One region of the Marinobacter antarcticus genome, then DNA from elsewhere that is predicted to be linked to it. Evidence: predicted binding sites of a transcription regulator. Region 1 holds the regulator's gene; each other region holds the start of a gene.
What was found. Region 1 encodes FliA, which starts transcription of late flagellar genes. Its sites were predicted from a motif close to CTAAAGTTTNNNNNNNNNNNGCCGNTAA; they were not measured.
Positions count from the first base shown of each region.

Region 2: a site for FliA is predicted at 2,572-2,599, ahead of BUA49_RS11685 (methyl-accepting chemotaxis protein). Genes of this name have one in related genera too.
Region 3: a site for FliA is predicted at 3,608-3,635, ahead of BUA49_RS15580 (methyl-accepting chemotaxis protein). Genes of this name have one in related genera too.

Region 1 covers NZ_FRAQ01000001.1:1,890,503-1,898,519, forward strand. Annotated here, with positions in the region: gene flhF (flagellar biosynthesis protein FlhF) at 1-295, shown strand, start outside; gene BUA49_RS08870 (MinD/ParA family protein) at 368-1,180, shown strand; gene BUA49_RS08875 (RNA polymerase sigma factor FliA) at 1,210-1,953, shown strand; gene cheY (chemotaxis response regulator CheY) at 2,114-2,497, shown strand; gene BUA49_RS08885 (protein phosphatase CheZ) at 2,518-3,303, shown strand; gene BUA49_RS08890 (chemotaxis protein CheA) at 3,321-5,420, shown strand; gene BUA49_RS08895 (protein-glutamate methylesterase/protein-glutamine glutaminase) at 5,462-6,595, shown strand; gene BUA49_RS08900 (flagellar motor protein) at 6,595-7,335, shown strand; gene motD (flagellar motor protein MotD) at 7,354-8,017, shown strand, end outside.
Region 2 covers NZ_FRAQ01000002.1:62,015-70,031, forward strand. Annotated here, with positions in the region: gene BUA49_RS11670 (DUF1631 domain-containing protein) at 1-935, shown strand, start outside; gene ampD (1,6-anhydro-N-acetylmuramyl-L-alanine amidase AmpD) at 1,060-1,659, shown strand; gene BUA49_RS11680 (histidine kinase) at 1,660-2,547, shown strand; gene BUA49_RS11685 (methyl-accepting chemotaxis protein) at 2,650-4,680, shown strand; gene BUA49_RS11690 (cob(I)yrinic acid a,c-diamide adenosyltransferase) at 4,694-5,251, opposite strand; gene BUA49_RS11695 (ketopantoate reductase family protein) at 5,294-6,292, opposite strand; gene BUA49_RS11700 (valine--tRNA ligase) at 6,331-8,017, opposite strand, start outside.
Region 3 covers NZ_FRAQ01000004.1:45,464-53,480, reverse strand. Annotated here, with positions in the region: gene BUA49_RS15600 (SulP family inorganic anion transporter) at 1-357, opposite strand, end outside; gene BUA49_RS15595 (MgtC/SapB family protein) at 545-1,825, shown strand; gene alkB (DNA oxidative demethylase AlkB) at 1,837-2,487, opposite strand; gene djlA (co-chaperone DjlA) at 2,631-3,407, shown strand; gene BUA49_RS15580 (methyl-accepting chemotaxis protein) at 3,707-5,332, shown strand; gene BUA49_RS15575 (efflux RND transporter permease subunit) at 5,338-8,017, opposite strand, start outside.

The DNA.
Region 1 (8,017 bases):
CAGCCAGCCGCGAATTATGAAATCCGTATGGCATTGCTATAAGATGGCAAATCTTTCGGGCTGCGTAATGACAAAAATTGACGAAGCCCTGACACTGGGCGAGTCTCTGGGATTTGTGATGGAAACCGGATTGCCGGTGGCCTACTACACAGATGGGCAAAAGATTCCTGGAGATCTGCATCATGCCGAAGCGGTTCCGCTAGTGCGCCTGGCTGTCGAGCGCCTTAAAACGCTTCAGCAACAGGCCGCTGCAGAGCGGTTACCTGACGCAGAGCGTCCGCGCGAAACGGCATGAGGCCCTGAAGATCTGAGCTGCATCCAGCTACGAACCATACCCGGCTAAACGTTGTGAGAGATAATAAACAGTATGAGCAAACCACATCCGGTACAGGTGATCGCAGTTTCCGGCGGTAAGGGCGGTGTCGGCAAGAGTAACGTGTCGGTCAATCTTGCCATCGCTCTGGCCCAGAAGGGCCGGCGTGTGGTTTTGCTTGATGCCGACCTTGGTCTGGGCAACATTGATGTGCTGCTTGGCATTACGGCAAATCGTACCTTGCAGGATGTGCTGGCGGGCGAGTGCGATCTTCGAGACGTTCTGGTTAACGGCCCGGGGGGTATCAAAATTGTTCCGGCATCTTCCGGCACGCAACGCATGACTCAGCTCAGCCCTATGGAACACGCAGGCCTGATCAACGCATTCAGCGAGCTGGGTGATCAGATGGATGTACTCATTGTGGACACTGCAGCGGGCATTTCCGAGGCGGTAGTGAGTTTTCTCCGGGCCTCCCAGGAGTTGCTGCTGGTCGTTTGCGATGAGCCGACATCCATCACTGACGCCTATGCTCTGATTAAGCTGATGAATCGTGACTACGGCACCAACCGCTTCCGGATTCTCGCCAATCAGGTGGGTACTGAGCAGGAAGGTCGTCATCTGTTTGAAAAACTGACCCGGGTCACCGAACGCTTTCTGGACGTGGCACTGCAATATGTAGGTATGGTGCCGTACGACGAAGCTGTGAAAAAAGCCGTTCAGCGTCAGAAAGCAGTGCTGGAAGCCTACCCTCGGGCCAAAGCCTCGCTTGCGATCAAGGCACTGGCTGAAAAAGTAGAGACTTGGCCGCTGCCTTCATCTCCCCGCGGGCATCTGGAGTTTTTTGTGGAGCGGCTCGTCGAAGTCTGAAACGGAACCCGTTAAACAATACCGGATACATGACATTGTCGAAAAATCTGGGAATCTATCACCAGGCTGGCGTAAAAAGTTCCTCGGAACTGATTGAGACGCACGCGCCTCTGGTCAAGAAAATTGCTCTTCATCTTTTGGCGCGGCTGCCAGCCTCCGTGCAACTGGATGACCTTATGCAGGCCGGCATGATTGGATTGCTGGAGGCTGCTCAACGCTATAGCTCAACCAAAGGCGCAACATTCGAGACCTATGCGGGGATACGCATTCGCGGTGCCATGGTGGATGAAATCCGCAAAGGCGACTGGGTGCCGCGCTCTGTTCACAGGAACGCCCGCCGGGTTGCTCAGGCTATCAAGGCTGTTGAAAATCGTATGGGGCGTGAAGCACAGGACGGTGAGGTTGCCGAAGAACTCGGCATGGAGCTTTCTCAATACCACGCCACTTTGTCGGATGCGAGCAGCGGGCGACTTTTTAGCCTTGATGAGCTCAATGAATCCGGAGAGCTGCCGATAGAAGAAACAGAGGCCAGCGATAATCCGCTGGACGGCCTGACTTCGGATTCCTTTCAGAGCAATCTGGCCGCTGCTATTGAACAGCTCCCTGAGCGGGAAAAACTGGTTCTGAGCCTGTATTACCAGGATGAACTGAACCTCAAAGAAATCGGTGCAGTGCTGGGCGTCAGCGAAAGCAGAGTCAGCCAGATTCACAGCCAGGCGGCGCTACGGCTTCGTGCCAGGCTCTCGGAATGGCGTAATGATGATGGCAGTTAGGCCCGTCTCAGGTTTCTGGATCGTACTGGAGTGTAGTATTTGGTAACCGATGCTTTACAACCGTGATAAAGATCAGACAATAAGTGGTTAAATCAGCGGCCGGCTACACTTTGAGCGCTAAGGTCAAACGAATTCCGGGTCTTACTAACTGGAGGTCCCTTTGGACAAGAACATGAAAATTCTCATTGTGGACGATTTTTCCACAATGCGGCGGATTATCAAAAACCTGCTCCGTGATCTGGGTTTCACCAACACTGATGAAGCGGATGACGGCAACACTGCTCTGCCCATGCTGAAAAGCGGCAAGTACGATTTCCTGGTAACTGACTGGAACATGCCCGGAATGTCCGGCTTTGATTTGCTCAAGGCGGTGCGGGCCGATGACAATCTGAAAACCCTCCCGGTTTTGATGGTTACTGCCGAAGCCAAGCGGGACCAGATTGTGGCAGCTGCTCAAGCCGGCGTGAATGGGTATGTGGTAAAGCCCTTCACCGCCGCCGTTCTCAAAGAAAAAATTGAGAAAATCTTTGAACGAATCCAGTAAACAGAGATTGGATGGGTCGTATGAGCGATAACGAACAGATCCACCAGGGTCTTGAGCCGGAAGTAACCGAAAAGCTCCGGCATCAGGCGGCAGAGCTCAGTCAATGCGTTGAAGGCGGAGATTATGTCCGCGCTATGGCTCTGATCAATGAACTGGGCGAGGTCCGGGATCAGAGTCTGTATCGGGAAGTGGGTCGGTTGACCCGAACGCTCCATGAATCAATCCGGAACTTTCAGATAGATCCGCGCAGTGCGGAACAGAAGGAAGTTCTGTCGATGATGACAGACGCCTCAGATCGGCTTGCGTACGTTGTTCAGATGACGGGCCAGGCTGCCAATCGCACCATGGATCTGGTTGAAGAAAGTATGCCGGTAGCCCATGCAATGCGCGCCGAAGCGTCCACTTTACGGGATGAATGGCAGCGTTTGCGCCGTCGTGAGATGCAACCTTCTGAGTTTCGTGAGCTGTACGGTCGGATCGATAACTTTTTTCTGAGCCTGACCCAGGACGCCGACACCATTTACAGCAGTCTTTCTGAAATCCTGTTGGCGCAGGATTTTCAGGACCTGACCGGCCAGGTGATTCAGCGCGTTACGACGCTGGTCAAAGACGTGGAGGAGCAGATGCTCAGCCTGGTAGTTATGGCCAGCCATGTTGACCAGCTCACCGGCACGGTGCATCAGATTGACGGCCAGGAAGTATCTGCCGAGCAGGGTGTGGGGCCTCAGATGAAGGCTGAAGAGCGTGAAGATGTAGTCTCGGGACAAAACGACGTAGATGACTTGTTGTCCAGTCTCGGTTTCTGAATATAAGAGGTTAACACATGGCGTTTGATGCCGATGATGAGATCCTTCAGGACTTCCTTGTAGAGGCTGGAGAGATTCTCGAAAAGTTGTCTGAGCAACTTGTCGATCTTGAGCAACATCCTGATGACAGCAATCTGCTCAACGCCATATTCCGTGGATTTCATACCATCAAGGGTGGTGCTGGCTTCCTGCAGCTGGATGCTCTGGTCAACTGCTGCCACTCCGCAGAAAACGTCTTCGACATCCTGCGCAACCATAAGCGGAAGGTGGATTCGGAGCTTATGGATGTTGTCCTGGAGGTTCTGGATCATGTTAATGCCATGTTTGAGCAGGTACGTAATCGCGAAGAGCTGACGCCCGCGCCTGGTGAGCTGATTGCCGCACTGGACGCTCTGGCCCTGCCTCAGGATGCCGCTGCGCAAGAGACCGCCGAACCCTCGGATGAGCCTTCAGAAGCCGGCCTGGACAACGGTGACATTACCGACGATGAGTTTGAAAAATTGCTTGATGCCCTGCATGCGGAAGCTCCCACCGCCGGGGCAGGCGATAGCCCGGCTCATGAGAAGCCAGCTGGCAAGAATGATGGTGCTGGCGATGATATCACCGATGATGAATTTGAAGCTTTGCTGGATGATCTGCACGGCAAAGGAAAATTTGCCGTGCAGGAGGTTCCGGGCGCAGGTTCCGGAACCACAGGTGCAGCTGACCCGGCAACGAGCAGCGATGGCGGGCTGATCAACGACGATGAATTTGAAAGACTGCTGGATGAACTGCACGGCAAGGGCGGTAGCCCGACAACCGGCGATTCCGGAAAAAAGGCAGCTGAACCTTCGCCGGCAAAAGCTCAGCCCATCAAACCCGTGCCTGAGAAACGCAAGGCTGATCCAAAACCGGCAGCCAAATTGTCTCCCGAAAAAGCTACTCCGGCTTCACCCGCAAGGGAGCAAGCTCCGGTGGCAGAAACCACCGTTCGCGTCGATACCAAGCGCCTGGACGACATCATGAACATGGTGGGCGAACTGGTACTGGTGCGTAACCGATTGCAGCGGCTGGGCTCCGCGAGCGAAGATGAGCACATGCATAAGGCCGTATCCAGCCTTGATGTCGTGACTACAGATCTTCAGGCAGCCGTTATGCAAACCCGGATGCAGCCGATCAAGAAAGTATTTGGCCGTTTCCCGCGTGTTGTTCGCGATCTTGCCCGGAGCATGAAAAAGGAAGTGAACCTGGTCATGCATGGTGAGGACACAGACCTCGACAAAAATCTCGTCGAAGCCCTTTCGGATCCACTTGTCCACCTGGTCCGGAACTCGGTCGATCACGGTATTGAAGCGCCGGACGTACGCGAAAAAGCCGGCAAGCCACGACAGGGTACAGTCACCCTGTCTGCAGAGCAGGAAGGGGACCATATTCTCCTGTCCATTGATGACGATGGCGCCGGTATGGATCCGGAAGTACTGCGCCGCAAAGCGATAGAGAAAGGAATTCATGATCAGGACGCTGCCGATCGCCTGACAGATTCAGAGTGTTTTAACCTGATCTTCGCCGCTGGTTTCTCCACCAAAGAGCAGATTTCTGACGTCTCTGGCCGGGGCGTGGGTATGGATGTGGTCAAAACCAAAATTGGTCAGCTCAACGGCCAGCTCAGCATTGTTTCAGAGTTGGGCAAGGGCTCGCGCATTATTATCAAAGTGCCTTTGACTCTGGCAATTATGCCTACGTTGATGATCAAGCTCGGAGACCAGTCTTTTGCGCTGCCGCTGGTTAATGTGGTTGAAATCTTTCACCTCGACCTGACCCGAACCAATATTGTGGATGGCCGCGAGTGCATTGTTGTTCGCGACAAGGTGTTCCCGCTGTTTCATATAAAGCGCTGGCTGGTTAAGGGTGCTGCAAACAAGCTCGATACTGAAAATGGGCATGTTGTGATCGTGGCCATGGGAACCCGGCAGGTCGGCTTTGTTGTTGATCAATTGGTCGGTCAGGAAGAGGTGGTTATCAAGCCTCTTGGGCGTGGACTTCAGGGTACACCGGGCATGGCGGGTGCAACGATTACCGGCGACGGTCGTATCGCGCTCATTCTTGATGTTCCCAGCTTGCTTCAGCGTTACAGCTGAGTGTTCGGTTGGGGCGAAGGGATTTTTGGTAGGAGAAACGGATGACAGTTTCTGTCCTGGTCGTTGACGATTCGGGGTTTTTCCGCAAACGGCTGACGGAGATACTGACTGCGTCCGGGCAGATCCGGGTGGTGGGTGTCGCTTCCAATGGCCGGGAAGGCGTTGAGCTTGCTGAATCACTGCGCCCGGATGTCATTACCATGGATTACGAAATGCCGATTATGGACGGTATTTCAGCCGTGCGCGAGATCATGAAGAGACACCCTGTGCCGGTCTTGATGTTTTCTTCTCTTACCTACGAAGGTGCCAGAATTACACTGGACGCACTCGAAGCCGGGGCAGTGGATTTTCTGCCTAAAAACTTCGAGGAAATTGCCCGGGATGGCAGCCAGCTGCAGAAAATTCTGATAGATCGTGTGCTTGATGTTGCTCGCAGCCGGCCGGCCAGTCGAACGCCGTCCGCTCCGCGACATGCTGCACCGCCTCCGCGCCCCGGTGCGGCCAAACCTTCTGTTTCTGGACGCCCTGTGGTATCCGGTCGCCAGGCTGCGCAGCCAGCGCAGGAGGAATCTCCCAGGCGTTCCACACGGAAAAGTCCGGCACGGCACTATGCCGTTGTCGGTATCGGTACCTCTACCGGTGGGCCGGTCGCACTCCAGCGTGTGTTGACGGCCTTGCCAGCGTCTTTTCCTTCGCCAATTGTACTGGTTCAACATATGCCTGCGAGTTTTACGCCGGCGTTTGCAGAGCGGCTTAACAAACTATGCAAGATAGAAGTTCGCCAGGCTGAGGACGGCGATATTCTTCGTCCCGGGCTGGCGTTGCTCGCACCTGGTGGCACACAGATGATGGTTGAAAACCGAAGTGGCCAGCCCCGGGTGCGCATTTTGCCGGGAGACGAGCGGCTGAATTACCGGCCTTGTGTAGACGTTACCTTTGGCTCTCTGGCCCGCGCATTTCCCGGAAAAACGCTGGGTGTGATCCTTACCGGAATGGGAGCAGACGGCAGGGAAGGTTGCCGCATGATGAAACAGAGCGGCTCGCAAATCTGGTCTCAGGATGAAAAATCATCGGTGATCTACGGCATGCCCATGGCCGTTGCCAAAGCAGACCTGAGCGATGAGGTTCTGTCTCTCGATGAAATAGCTCCCAGACTGGTTGAGGCTGTTTGCTGATGGATTTCCTCAGCCTGCTTGGCGTTATTCTGGCATTTGTGGCCATCCTCGGTGGCAACCTGCTTGAGGGCGGAGCCCTCAGTTCGCTCTTCAATGCCCCTGCGGCCGTTATCGTTATTGGTGGCACTCTGGCGGCGACCATTCTTCAGACCTCCTGGCCGATACTGAAACGGGCCTCTGCCCAGTTCCGATGGGTGTTTGTTCCTCCCTTTATCAGTATTGAAGATGGCATTGGCAAGGTGATTGACTGGAGCGTAAAAGCCCGCAAACAGGGGCTGCTCGGGCTTGAGGGGCTGGCTGAAAAAGAACCGGAAAATTTCGCCCGAAAAGGCCTGCAACTGTTGGTGGATGGGGCAGAAACAGAAACCATCCGCAGCATCATGGAAATTGATCTGGATTGTCGGGAGCAGCGGGATCTGGAGTCTTCCAGAGTGTTTGAAGCCATGGGTGGCTACTCACCGACGATTGGTATCATCGGTGCGGTCATGGGGCTGATTCAGGTAATGACCAACCTTGAAGACCCCCAGTCGCTCGGCAGCGGCATCGCCACAGCGTTTGTGGCAACCATCTACGGCGTAGCACTGGCAAACCTGCTGTTTTTCCCGGTTGCCAACAAACTGCGTGGGCTGGTTAAGGAGCGCTCCAGATACGAAGATATGATGATCGATGGCATTATCGCCATCGCGGAGGGTGAGAACCCTAAATCCATTGAATTGCGGCTGCGGGGCTTTCTGCAGTAAGCAAACCCGGTTCCTATTATGCGGCGTCGCAGGCAACCCCAGGACGATTTGCACAACAAAGAACGTTGGCTGATTTCCTATGCGGATTTCATAACCCTGCTGTTTGCTTTTTTTGTGGTGATGTACTCGGTGTCATCGGTAAATGAGGGCAAGTACAAGGTGCTTTCAGAAACGCTTACGGGCGTTTTCAACGCCCCTCAGCGATCCTTTCAGCCTATTGAAGTGGGTGACCAGCTCTCGCGTCCTGAAGTGGTTGTCTCGAAGGATGTGATTCCCCCGGTGGTAACCGAAGCCCCCCGGAATCCGGAACAGGATACCCGGGAACGTACTGAGGCCCTGCGTGCCATGGCTGATCAGCTGGCAATGGAATTTGATGATCTGATCAACCGCGGGGTCGTCACGCTTGAAACCAATGATCGCTGGCTGGCGCTCAACCTGCCGGACAGCCTGTTGTTTGGCAGTGGTAATGCCGAGCCACACTATGATGCGTTTAATGTGATCAAAAAAGTTGCCAGGGTTCTCAGGAACCGGGACAACGCTGTAAAGGTTGAGGGCTTCACTGACAATCAGCCCATTCGTACGCCCCGCTTTCCCTCGAACTGGGAGTTGTCAGCTGCACGGGCGGCAGTGGTTGTTCGCATGCTGGGTATGGAGGGCATTGAGCCTGAACGTCTGGCAGCGG
Region 2 (8,017 bases), on a different contig from region 1:
CGGATCTTGATCGCCGTCGGCGCGAGTTGGTAGAACAGCGCCTGCGTGATGCAGAGGAGGGCAGAGCGCGCCAGGAGCATGCATGTCAGGTTGCAGAATCACTGGTAAAGAATCTTGCGTCCGGAAGAGACATTCCTGAACCTGTTTTCGAGATGCTGAACGAAGCCTGGACAAAGTACCTTCAGTGGGTCTTGTTGCGGGAAGGTGAGGACAGTGAGCGCTGGGCAGATGCCCGTGAACTGACTGGACACCTTGTCTGGAGTGTCGATCCTCAGCCAGTTGACGACTCAACCCGAAGTGAACTTCTCAGAGCTATCCCGGCTATTGTCGACGATCTCCGTGTAGCCCTTCAGGAAATCTCCTGGGATCCATTTGCAACCGATACGGCGGTTCGCGATCTGGAACTGGCTCACGTTGACGTGTTTCAGCGTCTGGCTACTGCACCATCCCGGCCCGTACCTTCGGTGGTCGAAGACACGCCTGTAACCGAAGCGCGAGCTGCGCCCGAGATAAACCGGGCGCCAGAAGCTGCTGAACCGGTTGCCCGGGTAGAGCCGGCGGCAGTGACTGAACCAGACGCAGCTTTAATGTCGCCCTCTGTGCTTTCAGATCCTGCCGATGGAGCGTCTGCTCTGCAAGATGCAGAAGTGGTTTCCCCGCAATGGCTGAAACAGACAGACAGTCTTCGTGTTGGCGCCTGGATTGAACTCACCCGTGACGGAACCAGGCTCCGTTGCAAGCTGGCAGCCTTTATAAGGGCTACAGGCAAGTACATTTTTGTCAATCGCAGTGGGGCGAAGGTTGCGGAGTATCGTCGTCAGGAGCTGGCTTCCGCCATGGCGAGTGGAACCGTCACCATGCTTGATGATGGGTTGATCTTCGACAGGGCGTTGGAATCCATCATCGACAACCTGCGCAGCAGCCGCAGGGATTGATCCGTGGTAACAGGCCTTACTTTGTGATTCAATCAAACACACAGTGTAATGCTCTGATAATTATGGATTCATCTTGCCTTATTCAGCTTCTGATCACTCTGACGCGACCGTTTACGGCGAAGACATAAAGGTTCTCCGTGAAACGGGTCGCCTTTCATCTGCCCGCTGGTGCCCGTCGCCGAACTGCAGCCCCCGCCCCGAAGGCGCGGCTATAAGTCTCCTGGTAGTGCATAGCATCAGCCTTCCTCCTGGTCAGTTTGGTGGGCGCTACATTGAAGACTTCTTCACGAACTGTCTGAATCCGGCAGAGCACCCGTATTTTTTAACCATTGCTGACATGCGTGTTTCGGCCCACGCCCTGATTCGCAGGGATGGAGCTGTGGTGCAGTTTGTCAGCTTGCTGGAGAGAGCCTGGCACGCCGGGCGCTCGTGCTTTCAGGGCGTTGAGGAGTGCAACGACTTTTCCATTGGGATTGAGCTTGAGGGCGCGGATGACATTCCTTATGCGCCCGAGCAGTATCGTGCGCTGACAGAGCTCTCGGCAGTGATCAGTTCAGCCTGGCCGGACATTACCAGCGATCGTATTACCGGCCACTGTGACATAGCACCCGGTCGCAAGACAGATCCCGGGCCAGCGTTTGAATGGCATTATTTCCGGGCTTCTCTGCAGGTTGCTCAGTCTGCCAAACACCGTGGCGAACAGTCTCAAAAAGGAGCTGTGTGAATGACTCTGGTGGTGTTTCTTATTGCCTATCTGGTGCGGCGACGTCTTGACAGTCTCAATGTGATTTCCAGTGATGAACTTTGGCGGCGCTGGCTTCATCAGGGCAGCGTTGTGAAAGCCGGCCGCGAATCGGATATTCTGCGCGGCCTGGTTCTTGTGGCGGTGCCGTCACTGCTTGCAGGGCTGTGCGTATATATTCTGGCGCTATACGGCTGGCGAATTGCTGCGTATCCGCTCGAAATTTTTGTGCTCGTGTTGATGATGGGCACGCCAGGCTGGCGACTGTCGGTTGAGCCTTATGCGGAAGCCTGGAAAAAGGGCGACATGCAGGCAGCCTGGCATCATATACAGGAACGCCTGCCTGCCAGTGAGCGCGGAGCTGCGACTGCACCTGAAGTCATGCATCTGTCCCTGTCCCGGGCGCTGATGCTGGCGGTGTTTCAACGTTTCTTCCTTGTTGCGTTCTGGTATGTGGTGGGTGGTATCGGACTGGCAATCTTAGTGCGGGGACTTGTGGCCCTGGCACAGCAGTGGCCTCAGGCGGCTGCAAGACCGAGGTATCTCAAAGCCTGCGAGTGGGTTGGCTGGATACCGGTAAGGCTGCTTTCAATAACCTTCGGGATTGCCGGCGACCTGTCTGGATGGCTGGCTGAAGCCAGGCCAGTGATTACCGGCATCACTGAAAAAACCTCAGAAGTACTCATGATCGCTGCCAACGGGTCGTTAACCGGATATGCTCTTGATCCAGGAAGATTTTCCCGGGTTCACCCGGATGAGTGGGCCAGTTTTGGCGGGCGTAGTCTGAGTGCGGTTAGGGGCTTGCTTAACCGGAGTATGTTGGTCTGGATCTGTGTGCTGGCATTGCTGGTTATTGCAGGGGTTGTTTGAGGTATCAGGCCACAAGAGATTGCACTCAAGTTTTCAGGTGTTCGGGCGATAACAAAAAAAGAATTATAATTCAGTTGTTTGTGTTTCAAAGAGAGAGCCGATGTGAAGCAACTTATTAATCCCGCTGTAGCACTGATGAACCGGTTGCCAATGCTGTACAAGTTCAGTCTTATCAGCATTCTGTTCCTCTTACCGATTGGTGGGTTGTCCTGGCTGGTGATGACTGAGCTCAACCGCTCGGTTGAGGCCATGACCCGTGGCGTGGAGGGCCTCGAGCAACTGCGCCAGATAGATCGTCTGGTAGACGCGTCAATGGACTACCGGGATTACCGTGCGCCAGCGGTGGCTAAAAATGAGAGCGCCATCATGGCTCGCTCGGATGATGCAGCCGGAGATATCAATTCCATTCTGGAAAGCCTGACGTCAGAAACACGCTCATTTGATGCATCCGGCGCCTGGTCAGATCAGGTTGAAGCCGTCAGGGTTGACTGGCAGAACCTCCGAGCAGATGACAATTACCAGACCAATTTTGACCCCCAGTTCAAGTATTACCAAGAGTTTGTCCAGAAAGTTCTGGCGCTTCTTCCCGCCACCATAGAAACATCAGGGCTGGGCCAGGGCGCATCGAGAGAAAGCCTGCTTATTCTTGGGCTGATCCGTGAAACTCTGCCGGATGCCCGCAGCGTTATCGGGCAGGCACGATCCTACGGGTTCTATGCGTTGGTCGAAGGGCAGGTTGGCTATGCTTTAAGTGAAACGCTCAACGAAATCTATGACGGCCTTACAAATCGTAGTTCGTTGCTTTCTCCGGCGCTGACGATCGCTGCAGATGCGGCTCCGGCGTTAGCATCTCGGGCGGGCGATGCATTTCAGAAGGTTGATGGAAGCCTTCTGAACGTCCGTGAGCTGCTTGATCTGAATATCATCACACCCATGCGACTGGAGCTGTCCTGGCAGGATTATGACTCGCGTATTTCCGCACAGCTGGCGGGTTATAGCGTGGTGAAAACTGCTGCTTTTGATGAGATAGAAACCAACTTGAATGCAAGCCTGGAGCAGGAAGTGATCCAGCGTCGCCTGATCGTAGTGGCACTGATCGTTGTTCTGCTGATTGTCGTGTATCTCTATGTTGGGTTTTTCATGTCTGTGCGCACCGCAATCAACCGGTTCAGTGAGGCGGCACGCAAGGTGGCTGCAGGGGACATGACCACCCACATATCACTTGATAACCGCGATGAGCTCGGCGAGTTGACCGGCGAGTTCAACAGCATGACGGATCGAATAGCCGACCTGATACGCTCTGTAGGCCAGACAACCTCCGAAGTTGACCAGCAGGCTGCGCGAGTCAATGATACGGCCTCCGCCAACAGCGAAGCAGTGGCTCGCCAGATGGCAGAAAGCGGACAGATCAATGAAGCTATGAGCCAGATGGTTGAGGCTGTGAATGAGGTCACAGAGAGCGCCCATAGGGTTGCAGATAGTGCCACGGCTGCTGAGCAGGATACGGAAACTGGCCGTGGTGTTGTTTCGGATACCGTGGAAAGCATCAACCGCCTGGCGACCGAGATTTCCGGTGCGGTGGATGTGATCAACCGGGTTAGCGACGACAGCGACAACATCAGCCAGGTTCTGGTGGAAATCAAGGCGATAGCTGGTCAGACCAACCTTCTGGCCCTGAACGCTGCAATTGAAGCGGCCCGTGCGGGCGAGCACGGCCGCGGCTTTGCGGTCGTTGCCGATGAAGTACGTTCTTTGTCCCAGCGTACTCATAAGTCCACTGAAGAAATCGAGGACATGATTTCACGGCTTCAGAGTGGCGTGAAAGATGCTGTAGCTGCCATGACCAATAGCCGGGATGTAACCCAGACAACGGTTGAGAAATCCGGAGAAGTAACGGAGGCCCTTAGCCGGATTGCTCAGGGTATCTCTGTGATTGTGGACATGAGTCATCAAATTGCCCAGGCGGCAGAGGAGCAGTCAGCGGTATCCAAAGATGTGAATGCCAGTGTCGCCCACATTGGTGAATTGGGGACATCGACTGCCGCTAACGCTGAAGAAACCCTGGCCTCATCCCGCCAGATGTCCGAGCTGACGGCCTCTCTTCAGAGGCTTGTAGAGGCGTTTAAAGTCTGAGGTCGGGGCTACATTACATGCCCGACTTCTTTTGATCCCACAGAATTTCTTCAGCGCCTCCACGGCGCGCCAATACCCGCGATGCGACAAACAGCAGATCTGATAAACGGTTCAGATATTGGCGTGCCAGCAGGTTGATGGAATCTTCATGGCTGAGGGCGACCACAACCCGCTCAGCGCGGCGGCACACTGCGCGGGCCATATGGCACTGCGCCGCAGCAGGGCTTCCGCCGGGCAGGATGAAGTTCTTCAGGGGCGGCAGAGGCTCGTTCAGCTCATCCAGCAGGTTTTCCAGCCAGCTGATGTGCTCATCATTGATCACCTTGCTACCCGGAATCGCAAATTCACCGCCCAGATCGAACAGGTGATGCTGAATGCGGCGCAAGGATTCCAGCATCTCATCATCGCTGTCCAGAGTTTCAATCAGCAGGCCAATGTGGCAGTTCAGCTCATCGGCCATGCCCATCGCCTCAACGCGCTGAGCATTCTTTGCAATACGGTTACCATCGGCCAGGCCGGTAGAACCGTCGTCACCGGTGCGGGTGTAAATCTTGGAAAGGCGATTGCCCATGAAGGTACTCCTTATTGGTTAAACGCTGATTGGATAAAAGCATTACAGAGCTTTTACTCGCTCAGTCAGCATTTGGTTTACTGGTGTGGCAATGTCATGGCGTTTTCCGCATTGCACAAGGTAGCCATTGATAAAATCGATCTCGGTTTTACGTCCTGCCTTAACATCCGCCCGCATGGACGACGTATTGCTGGCGGTACTCCCCGCCACCGTTTCAACCCGCTCGCGCAGGACCTCCTGCGCAATGGTCTCCGAGGTTTCAGTCTGCAGCAAAAGAGACATCTCCCGGCAAAGCCCGTCAATATTTTGCTGATACAGAGATGAGTCCAGAATATCGCCGTTAGGGCAGTCCAGCAGAGCTGTAAACGGATTGATACCCGCGTTGATCACGAGCTTCTGCCAGAGCCGCTGCAAAATGTTCTCTTCTAAATGAACCCGCAAACCGGTCGCAGCCAGTTGTTGAACAACGCTCGCTGAGTGGTTGGCGGCAGAGGCCGTCAGCGCACCCACCCAGGTATCCCCAGCCCCTGCATGAACCAGCATATCCGGCGACGGCCGATTTGCACCTTCAGTCGTGCTGGCAGCCAAAATCGGCCGCCCCGGCCAGCGTTCAGCAACCGCCTGCTGGCTACCGAGACCGTTCTGAAACAAAACAACAGGCGTGTCTTCTGAAATATGAGGTAACCAGTCATTCAGGGCTGCAAGCGTATCGCCAGCCTTGGTTGTTACCAGCAACAACCCTACATGTTCAATAGGGTCCAGCCAGCGCCGTGATACCGGGATACGTGTACGCACAAGGCTTGGCGAAGCCGTCAGGCGGGCCTCCCCGAAACCTTGTGGAGCCATGGATGGCGGAACAGAGCGTACAAGGACGTATTCACAGCGTGTTTCGGGGAGGCCCGCCTGACGGCTGAAGCTCCACCGAGGCTGATTTCTCTCAGGCTGATTGCAGGACAGGCGCGGCAAGAAAGCACAATGCTCAGAAGGCAAAAGGGCGGCCCAAAGCCGCCCCAAAGAACCCGCTCCAAGAATGGCGATCAACCCGCCACTCCCGGAACGCTCACCCGCAGACACCATAACTACATGGCCTCAATGTCTGCGCGTTGCTGCTCCAGCCGGCTCAGATTACCCCGAGCCTCAGTCAGCTTCTCCTGCTCCTTGGCCACAACTTCCGCCGGCGCCTTGGCAGTGAACTTCTCATTGTTCAGCTTGCCTTCCAGGCGCCCGATTTCCTTCTGCAGGCGCTCGAGCTCCTTGTCCAGGCGCTTCAGCTCCGCGTCTTTATCGATCAGGCCGGCCATAGGTACCAGCACTTCCATATCGCCAACCAGCTGAGTGGCACTCATGGGCGCTTTATCACCCTCAAACCACTCCAGACTTTCCAGCTTGGCCAGAGAACTCAGGAACTGGCGGTTCTCGTTCATCCTGCGCTGACCTTCTGCGCTGTTGCCGCGGAACAGAACCGGAATCTTTTTCGCCGGGGAAATGTTCATCTCGCCGCGGATGTTGCGCACGGCCACAATCACGCCTTTGAGCCACTCAATATCCGAAACCGCCTGATCATCCTGCTTGCTGGCATCCACCTGCGGGAACGGCTGCAGCATAATGCTGTCGCCCGATTTTCCTGCCAGCGGCGCAATGCGCTGCCAGATTTCTTCCGTGATAAAAGGCATGATCGGGTGAGCCAGGCGCAGAACGGTTTCCAGCACGCGAACCAGAGTGCGGCGGGTACCGCGTTTGGCTTCGGCGCTGGCGTTTTCGTCGCTCAGGGAAGGCTTGGACAGCTCCAGATACCAGTCGCAGTATTCGTTCCAGATGAACTCGTACAGCGCCTGTGAGGCCAGGTCAAAGCGGTATTGATCCAGATGGCGGGTCACGTCCTGCTCGCACTGTTGCAAGGCGCTGATAATCCAGCGGTCGGCCAGCGAAAGTTCCACCGGCTCGCCGTTAGCGCCGCAGTCTTCGCCTTCGGTGTTCATCAGCACATAACGGGCGGCGTTCCACAGTTTGTTGCAGAAGTTGCGGTAGCCTTCCAGGCGCTTCATATCCCAGTTGATGTCACGGCCGGTGGTGGCCATGGCCGCCAGGGTGAAACGCAGGGCGTCAGTGCCATGCGCCGAGATACCTTCCGGGAATTCCTTCTCGGTCTGTTTGGCAATTTTCTTGGCCAGCTTGGGCTGCATCAGGTTGCCGGTGCGCTTCTCCAATAGCGGAGCCAGGTCGATGCCATCAATCATGTCCAGCGGATCAATCACGTTGCCCTTGGATTTGGACATTTTGTCGCCGTGCTCGTCGCGGATCAGACCCGTGACGTAAACCGTCTTGAACGGTACTTGGGGCGTGCCGTCTTCATTTTTCATGAAGTGCATGGTCATCATAATCATCCGGGCAACCCAGAAGAAAATGATGTCAAAACCCGTGACAAGAACATCTGTGGAGTGGAAGGTTTTCAGGCGCTCAGTAATTTCCGGCCAGCCCAGAGTGCCGAAAGTCCACAGGGCAGAACTGAACCAGGTATCCAGTACGTCGTCGTCCTGCCTCAGCACAAAATCTGCTGTCAGTTTGTGCTTCTGGCGAACTTCGTCTTCGCTGCGGCCTACGTAGATATTGCCGTCTGCGTCGTACCAGGCCGGAATGCGGTGGCCCCACCAAAGCTGGCGGGAAATACACCAGTCCTGAATGTCGCGCATCCAGGAGAAGTACATGTTCTCATACTGTTTTGGTACAAATTGGATGCGGCCGTCTTCAACCGCTTCAATGGCCGGC
Region 3 (8,017 bases), on a different contig from region 1:
CACCGAGCGAGATACAAAGCGCATCAGGCTACCCAGCTTCAGCCAGCCAGCCACAACCTGAATCACCCCGGTTAACAGCGTGGCGGCCAACAGGTATTCCAGGCCGTGCTCCTTTACCAGCGTCACCATCAGCAACGCCATAGCGCCAGTTGCCGCAGAGATCATGCCCGGGCGACCGCCTACAAACGCAATGATCACGGCGATACAGAATGAGGCGTAGAGCCCTACCTTGGGGTCCACTCCGGCGATGATAGAGAAAGCAATCGCTTCCGGAATTAATGCGAGAGCAACCACAATTCCGGCGAGCAGGTCGCCCTTGGTGTTGGAAAACCAGTTGGCTTTCAGAGTATTTACCATAGTTTCGGGTACCCGGGTGGCGGCGCTGTTTAATGAAAATCGGATTGCCGAGACTGGAGAGACGGCAAAATAAAGGGCGCGTATTCTATCAAAATACCGGTGCCGGCGTAAGGGCGCCTGTCCTCGCCGCCTTGCTGGCTGCTATTATTCAAGCCTCGCTGAAGATCAAAAGGAGTTTCGCCCGTTTATGGACGATGTTGCATCCCAGTTTCTGGCCGCTCACCAGACTACGCTGAATCTTGCTGTCGCTCTCCTGCTTGGCGCCATCATTGGCCTTGAAAGAGGCTGGGACGCCCGCGAACAAAAATCCGGAGAGCGCATAGCCGGCATTCGCACGTTTTCCCTTATTGGTCTTCTGGGAGGCATTTCTGCCGTTCTGGCACAGGAAATCACCGCTTGGGCGTTTCCGGTTCTGTTACTGAGCGTCGTCGCCATGGCGATCGTGGGCTACAGCGAACGGCTTGATCATATCCGCAACTTCAGCATTACCGGCATGGTTGGCATGGTGCTGACGTTCTGTTTCGGCGCCATTGCGGTAGCCGTCGATCCGGTGATGGCGACCACCGCTGCAGTGATTACCGCCATTATTCTGGACAACAAGGAAGAAATTCACGGCTGGGTGCACAAACTCAAAGCCCACGAGCTGGATGCGGCGCTCAAACTGCTTGTTATTTCCGTGGTGATGCTGCCGTTACTACCCAACGAGCCAATGGGCCCAGGTGGCGTCCTCAACCCTCGCGAAATCTGGTGGATGGTGGTGATGATCGCGTCCATATCCTTCGTTGGATATTTCGCTATGCGGATGGCCGGCACCAGCAAGGGTATTCTCTTCACCAGCCTGTTTGCGGGCCTGAGCTCCTCCACCGCACTGACCCTGCATTTTGCCCGCCAGGCCGATCAGCATCCCGCCCTGAACGCACAGTTTGCCACCGGCATCCTGATTGCCTGTGGCACCATGTTCCCGCGCATACTGGTGTACTGTTTCGTGATCAACCGCGAATTGCTGTCGAGCCTGATCTGGCCAGTAGTGGTGATGGCGATGCTGCTTTACGCACCGGCCATTCTTATTTGGCGCAGGAACTCCGGAACAAGTCAGGTAAGCCAACCGACGCTTAACCAGAACCCACTGGATCTGAAATCGGCTCTGGTCTTCGGCATACTGCTGACTGCCATTCTGCTTCTTGGTGACTTTCTGAAAAACTGGCTGGGGGATACCGGCATTTATATGCTGGCTGCTACATCGGGCATTGCAGACGTTGATGCGATTACTCTGTCGCTTACCCGCATGTCCAACAATGGCCTGGCGATGGATGCGGCGGTTATGGGTATCGTTATTGCGGCCGCCACTAATAACCTCGTCAAGTCCGGCATGGCCTGGGTGATTGGTAACCGACAAACAGGGCTCTATGTGGCGGGGCCTATGCTGCTGTCGCTGGGTGCGGGGCTTCTGGTGGCCTGGCTTCAATAGTCGCGCAACCGCTAACGGGCGCAACGAAAAGTCAGGTTGAAACGGAAAGGGCCGGTCACTGGGTGCATTCCAGCCTTCAGTGTGAGCACCCCGTGGTAGCGTAATCGTGAAGGCCCACCCCAGACCACCACATCGCCGTGGCCCAAAGGGATGTTCAGTGGGCGCTCGCTTCGCGTCAGTCCGCCGAACTGGAACACCTGAGGCAACCCCAGAGATACCGATACGATCGGCTGCGACAGATCTCTCTCATTTTTATCCTGATGCAGCCCCATTTTTGCGCCGGGTTCGTAGCGGTTAATGAGGCAGGCGTCCGGGGTGAAATCCGGATATCCCGCTGCCAGTGCAGCCGACCTTGCCAAACCGGCGAAAACGGAAGGCATCGCCGGCCAGAGGTCGCCGGAACAGGGATCTTCAGCCTGATAGCGATATCCTCGACCATCGGTCACCCAACCCCAGCTTCCACAACAACTCATGGCGACAGACATGCGGTGCCCGCCGGGTGTTTTCATGTGCCTCGCGGGGGCAGCTGCCGTTATCTGCCCGATCTCACGCAGCAGATCCTCACACACGGCCGATGCGAAATGCCGAAGCACAAGCGCACCCTCCGACAGCGTTTCGGTCGTTATTTCAACAGGCTGATCAGCAAACAGATCGGGTGTCATAGCGCGTACTTTTAACACGAAAAACCTGCAAACTCCCAGACCCACTGAAAAACAGATGGCCTGAATGAAAGCCTGTTCATGAAGATCCGCTGAAAAACACGTATATTCTGTGGTCTGATCCATTATCCAGTAAGGACGTTTTAATGCTGTTTGCAATGATCATTGGTGGTTTGATTGGTTACGCCTTTGGCAGGTTTCCCGGTTTTCTGGTGGGGGCAGCTCTTGGTGCATTTCTACTTAACCGCGCGAAAAGCCGCCTGCTTGGCAAACTCCAGAACATTCAATCCGGCTTCATCGAATCTGTATTTGCCGTTATGGGCGCCCTTTGCAAGGCAGATGGCGTCGTTTCGGACGATGAAATACAAGTAGCCGAAGCCATGTTTGTGCGCTTCCGCCTTAACGAAGCCCAGAGAGAGACCGCCAAGGCCGCGTTCAGCCGTGGCAAGAATCCAGGCTTTGATCTGGATGCAGAGCTGGATCACTTCCTGCGCATCAGCGGGCGTCAGCCAGCTTTCCTGCAGATGTTTCTTCAGGTTCAGGTTTCCGCCGTCGCGGCGGATGGCGTAGTGCACCCGGCTGAGCACGAAATGCTGGTTCGCATTGCTCGCGGGCTGGGCCTGCCTGAAAGCCAGGTTGATCAACTGGAAGCTATGTTGCGCGGAACGCGCGCCGGCCAGGCTGGCAGCCAACGGTCTACGGCTCAGCAAAATGACGATGCTTACAAGGTTCTGGGGGTACCCCCTTCAATAAGCGATGCGGAGCTCAAGAAGGTATATCGCAAACTGATGAGCGAGAACCACCCCGACAAGCTTGCAGGGCGCGGCCTTCCAGAAAGCATGCGCGAAATGGCGGAAGAACGTACACAGGAAATTACCCACGCCTACGATGTGATCAAAGAATCCCGCAAAACCAGCGCCTAACCCTCACCCTTACAAGCCCGGTTAACATGACGGGCTTGTGAACTCATACCTGAAATGACATGTCGTCACGTTTTGCGTGACGATAGCGTGCCTCCAAAGAGAGTAGCTGCAAATAATTACGAAGATGCCCCGGAAGCCGAGTCTCCCTGGCCACTCCTGTGCGATCTTGATCGAGAGCGCCCGATGATTCAGGAAAAGACCTCAAGGTCTTTTTAGTGGTGCCGATAACATCTTTTGTCCGGTCCAAATGCACCAAGACTTAAGTAAAGTTATGCCCCACCCTCATTCAGGATAAGCCAATGAACTGGTACTCCAAGAGCATTCTCAATCGCACTCTGTCAGTGGTTCTGGCAGCCAACCTGATCATCGCCGCCCTAACGATTGCCTATCTGAACTTTTCACTGCGAGTGAAAAATGATTTCGGCGAGCTGGTCAGTGAAGAAATGGTGGGAGCCCTTGAAGCTCAGGACATCCTCGTGGCATTCAAAACCCAGGTTCAGGAATGGAAAAACGTTCTGATACGAGGTGCCAGTCCGGACCAGCTCGATAAGTACTGGCAGCGTTTCGAGGAGCGAGAGACCTTTATTCAGGAGCGTCTGGGCGATCTGATTCCACGCATTGAGGTGCCAAAGGCAAAATCGCTGCTGACCGATTTCCGGGACGCGCATCGGGATATGGGCTCGGACTACCGGAAAGGTCTGGACACCTTCCGAAGCTCCGGTTTTGATGTCGCTGCAGGCGACCAGGCGGTCTCTGGTATCGATCGAAAGCCCGCCCGCCTCATTAATGATGCTGCCGCAGCTGTCCGGTCACACAGCGAGGCTCAGGCGAAGGCTCTGAACGAAACCGTTGAGGCCCGGAGCCTGATATTTGCAGGGCTTCTGATCGCTGCAATCGTGGTCGGCACGATCGTGCTGGTGCTGATTCTAATGACCAGCGTCGTGCGCCCCGCCCAGAAGCTGACCTCACAGATCTCACGGCTGGGCAAGGGTGATCTGTCTGAACCGGTCACCCTCGAGCGCAACGATGAGCTCGGCGAACTGGCGAATGCCGCCCGCAGCCTTCACAGATTCCTGAGTGAGACCGGCACCCTCCTGGGCGAAAACGCCAGCCAGCTCCACGCTACCGGGGAACTGATCAGCCGGAATGCCAACAATGTTCTCGGCCAGTCAGACCGGGCACGCCAACGCATTGACCAGATCGCCACCGCCATGAATGAGATGTCCGCTACGGCTCAGGATGTAGCACAGCATGCAGCGTCCGTGGCGACGGAAGTGCATGAGACATCCGAGGAAACCGCCCGGGCAGATTCACAGATCAACAAGGCCATGGACAGCATGCTCAGGCTGACTGACCAGATCCGCAGCTCGGCAGAAACCGTCAACCAGCTGGCCAGCGATGGCAAAAAAGTCGGTGATGTAATGCAGGTGATCCGGGAAATCGCCGACCAGACCAACCTGCTGGCTCTGAACGCCGCCATTGAAGCGGCCCGGGCGGGTGACGCCGGTCGTGGATTTGCGGTGGTCGCTGATGAGGTCCGCAACCTCGCCGCCAAGACCCAGGAAGCTACTGTCGAGATCGATCAGATCATTGCAGCCATCAGCGGCGCCTCCCGCGATGCCACCGAATTCATGCAGGCCTCCGGCGTGGTCGCCCAGGAAAGCAGTGAATCGGTGGAAGCGGTTCGCAATACTCTGGGCGAAATCAATCGCCGAATGGCCAGCGTGAACGACGCAACCGCCCAAGTGGCCACCGCTGCGGAAGAGCAGACCAGCGTCAGCGAGGAAATCAACCGGAACGTCAACGAAGTGGCCGAAGTTTCGGAGGCCATGCACCAGGCCGCCGACGACAACCTGCGTACCGTTCCGGAACTCGAGTCCATGGCTAGCAAGGCTCGTGATCTGGCGGCACGCATCCGACAGTAACCACCCTACCCCCGGCCAGTGATCCTGCGGATTCGCTGGCCGGTTTTCTCACCCAGCACCAGCATGGCAGGAGTCAGTAGAAGTGTCAGTATGGTGGCAAACGCCAGACCTCCGGCAATGGCGCTGGAAAGCTGCGCCCACCACTGTGTTGATGGCGCGCCCAGTCCGAGCGATGGCGTCAGCAGATCGACGTTGATACTCAGCACCATGGGCATCAGCCCCAGCACGGTGGTAACGGCGGTCAACAGCACAGGACGCAAGCGCAGGCAACTGGTTTCCAGTGCCGCCTCGTAGGCCGCCATTCCGTCTCTTTTCATCTGGTTGTAGGTATCAATCAGAATGATGTTGTTGTTCACCACAATCCCCGCCAGCGCAATAATCCCCATCCCCACCATGACAATGCCGAACGACTGACCGTTCAGCAGCAATCCCAGAAGAACCCCAGCAGTGGAGAGAACAATCGCTGAAAGAATCAGAAAGCTCTGGTACAGCGAGTTGAACTGGGTCACCAGAATAAGCAGCATCATGGCAATCGCCACCAGAAACGCGGTTGCCAGAAAATTGGAAGCCTGCTGCTGATCTTCGTTTTCGCCGGCAAACTTCACCGACACACCATCGGGCGTTTCGGGGAGCTCTGCCTGCAACGCTTTCAGCAAGCTGTCCGCCTGCTCGCCAGGCTGAGTATCGGATTTGATGGTTACCGTTCTCTGGCCATCTACCCGGGCAATGCTGCCGGTCTTGTTTCCCGGTTGCAGGTCAAGAAACTGAGACAGCGGCACCTGCCCCCGCATTGTGTTAATCGTCTGGCGTTGCAGGTGATCCAGTTCGCGCCAGTTGTTCGGAACCCGCACCGCAATATCCACCTCATCACGCACGTCTTCAGGCCGATAAGTTGCCAGCACAAGGCCATTTGTCACGAGGCGAACCGCACTGCCAATGCTGAGCACATCAGTTCCGAAACGGGCAGCGGCTTCACGATCCACTTCCAGACGCCATTCAATGCCCGGCAGGCTGCGGTCATCTTCAATGTCCAGAAAGCCGCCTTGTGCACGCATCTGGTTCTCGATCTTATCCACATAACCGTTGAGCTTGCTGCTGTCGTGGCTGCCGATCTGCAGCTCGATCGGCTTGCCGCCTGCAGGGCCGTTGTCCTGCTTGCGGAACTCCAGCTCTATGCCCGGAATGTCCTCAGTAAGGGCCAGAAAGTCATCAAGAATGGCGCTGGCCGGGCGGCGAGTAAACCAGTCGGTAAACTGGAACTGAAGCACCCCGATCACATCCGGTGCCAGCTGCGTGCTGACGTTCAGCATTGACCGTGCATAAAGGGCTTTAACTTCCGGCATTCCCTGCAAACGATCCTCTACCTGCCGCACAATGGCATCCCGTTCCAGCACCGAAAGATCTCCGCGTGCACGAACCTGCACCTGGGCAGAATCCGGCTCTACACTGGGGAAGAACTCAACGCCATAGTTGAACTTGCCATAGGCGGCATAGACCACCACAACCACCGCCAGCACGCCCAACAGCGTAAAGCCAGGATAGGACAGAAGTGTGGAGAGCAGACGGCGGTAGCCCTGCATCATTCGCCCGCTTTCGCTGACCATACGGGCACGACGGCCGCCGCTGATTCCACCCAGAACCGGCAGAAACACCAAAGCCATAGCCAGAGACGCGACCAGGCAGATAATCACGGTAATGGGCAGGAACTTCATGAATTGGCCCACCACACCCGGCCAAAACAGAAGGGGCACGAACACCGCAAGGGTGGTAGCCGTAGACGCAATGATCGGCCAGGCCATGCGGCTGGCTGCCTCCGCCCAGGCCTCTTTTACCGTATACCCCTCAGACAGGTTACGGTCCGCCAGCTCTGATACCACAATGGCCCCGTCTACCAGCATCCCGGCGACTAAGATGAGGCTGAACAACACAACGATATTCAGGGTGAGGCCCAACATCCAGATCACCAGAATGCCGGTGAGGAAAGCTCCGGGAATGGTAAGCCCCACCAGCAACGCCGATCGCGGCCCCATGGCGGCAATGATGACGATGATGACCAGAACAATGGCGGTCAGCACGTTGTTGAGCAGATCGCTAAGCAGGTCACGGACTTCGTCGGACTGATCCATGATATAGCGGATATCCAGAGAGTCCGGTAGCTGCGGTTTTGCCCGGTCAATCAACTCTCGCACCTGGCCTACGGTTTCAATAATGTTGGCGCCACTGCGCTTGGACACTTCCAGGACAAGAGCCGGCTCGCCGTTGATGCGGGCGAACCCCGTCGGATCTTTGAAGGTGCGCTGCAGCATGGCGACGTCACCGAAGGTGACCACGGTGTCGCCATCAACCTTGATCGGCATAGACATGACGTCTTCGATATTCTCGATAACGCCGGGCACTTTGAGCGTCATGCGGCCATTTCCGGTATCCAGCGACCCGGCTGCCACCAGTTGGTTATTGCGGGTTACCAGGGAGCTGAGCTGGTCGAAGTCTATGCCGTAGCTTTCCAACACCTGTGGATCCACAACAATTTCCAGAAGATCTTCCCGGTCGCCGCCGATCTCGACTTCCAGCACCTCGGGAATCGCTTCGATGGCATCCTGAAGCCCACGGGCAATGGTTATCAGCTCGCGCTCAGACAGCGGCCCGGAAAGACCAATGGAAAGCACTGGAAACAGAGAAACGTTA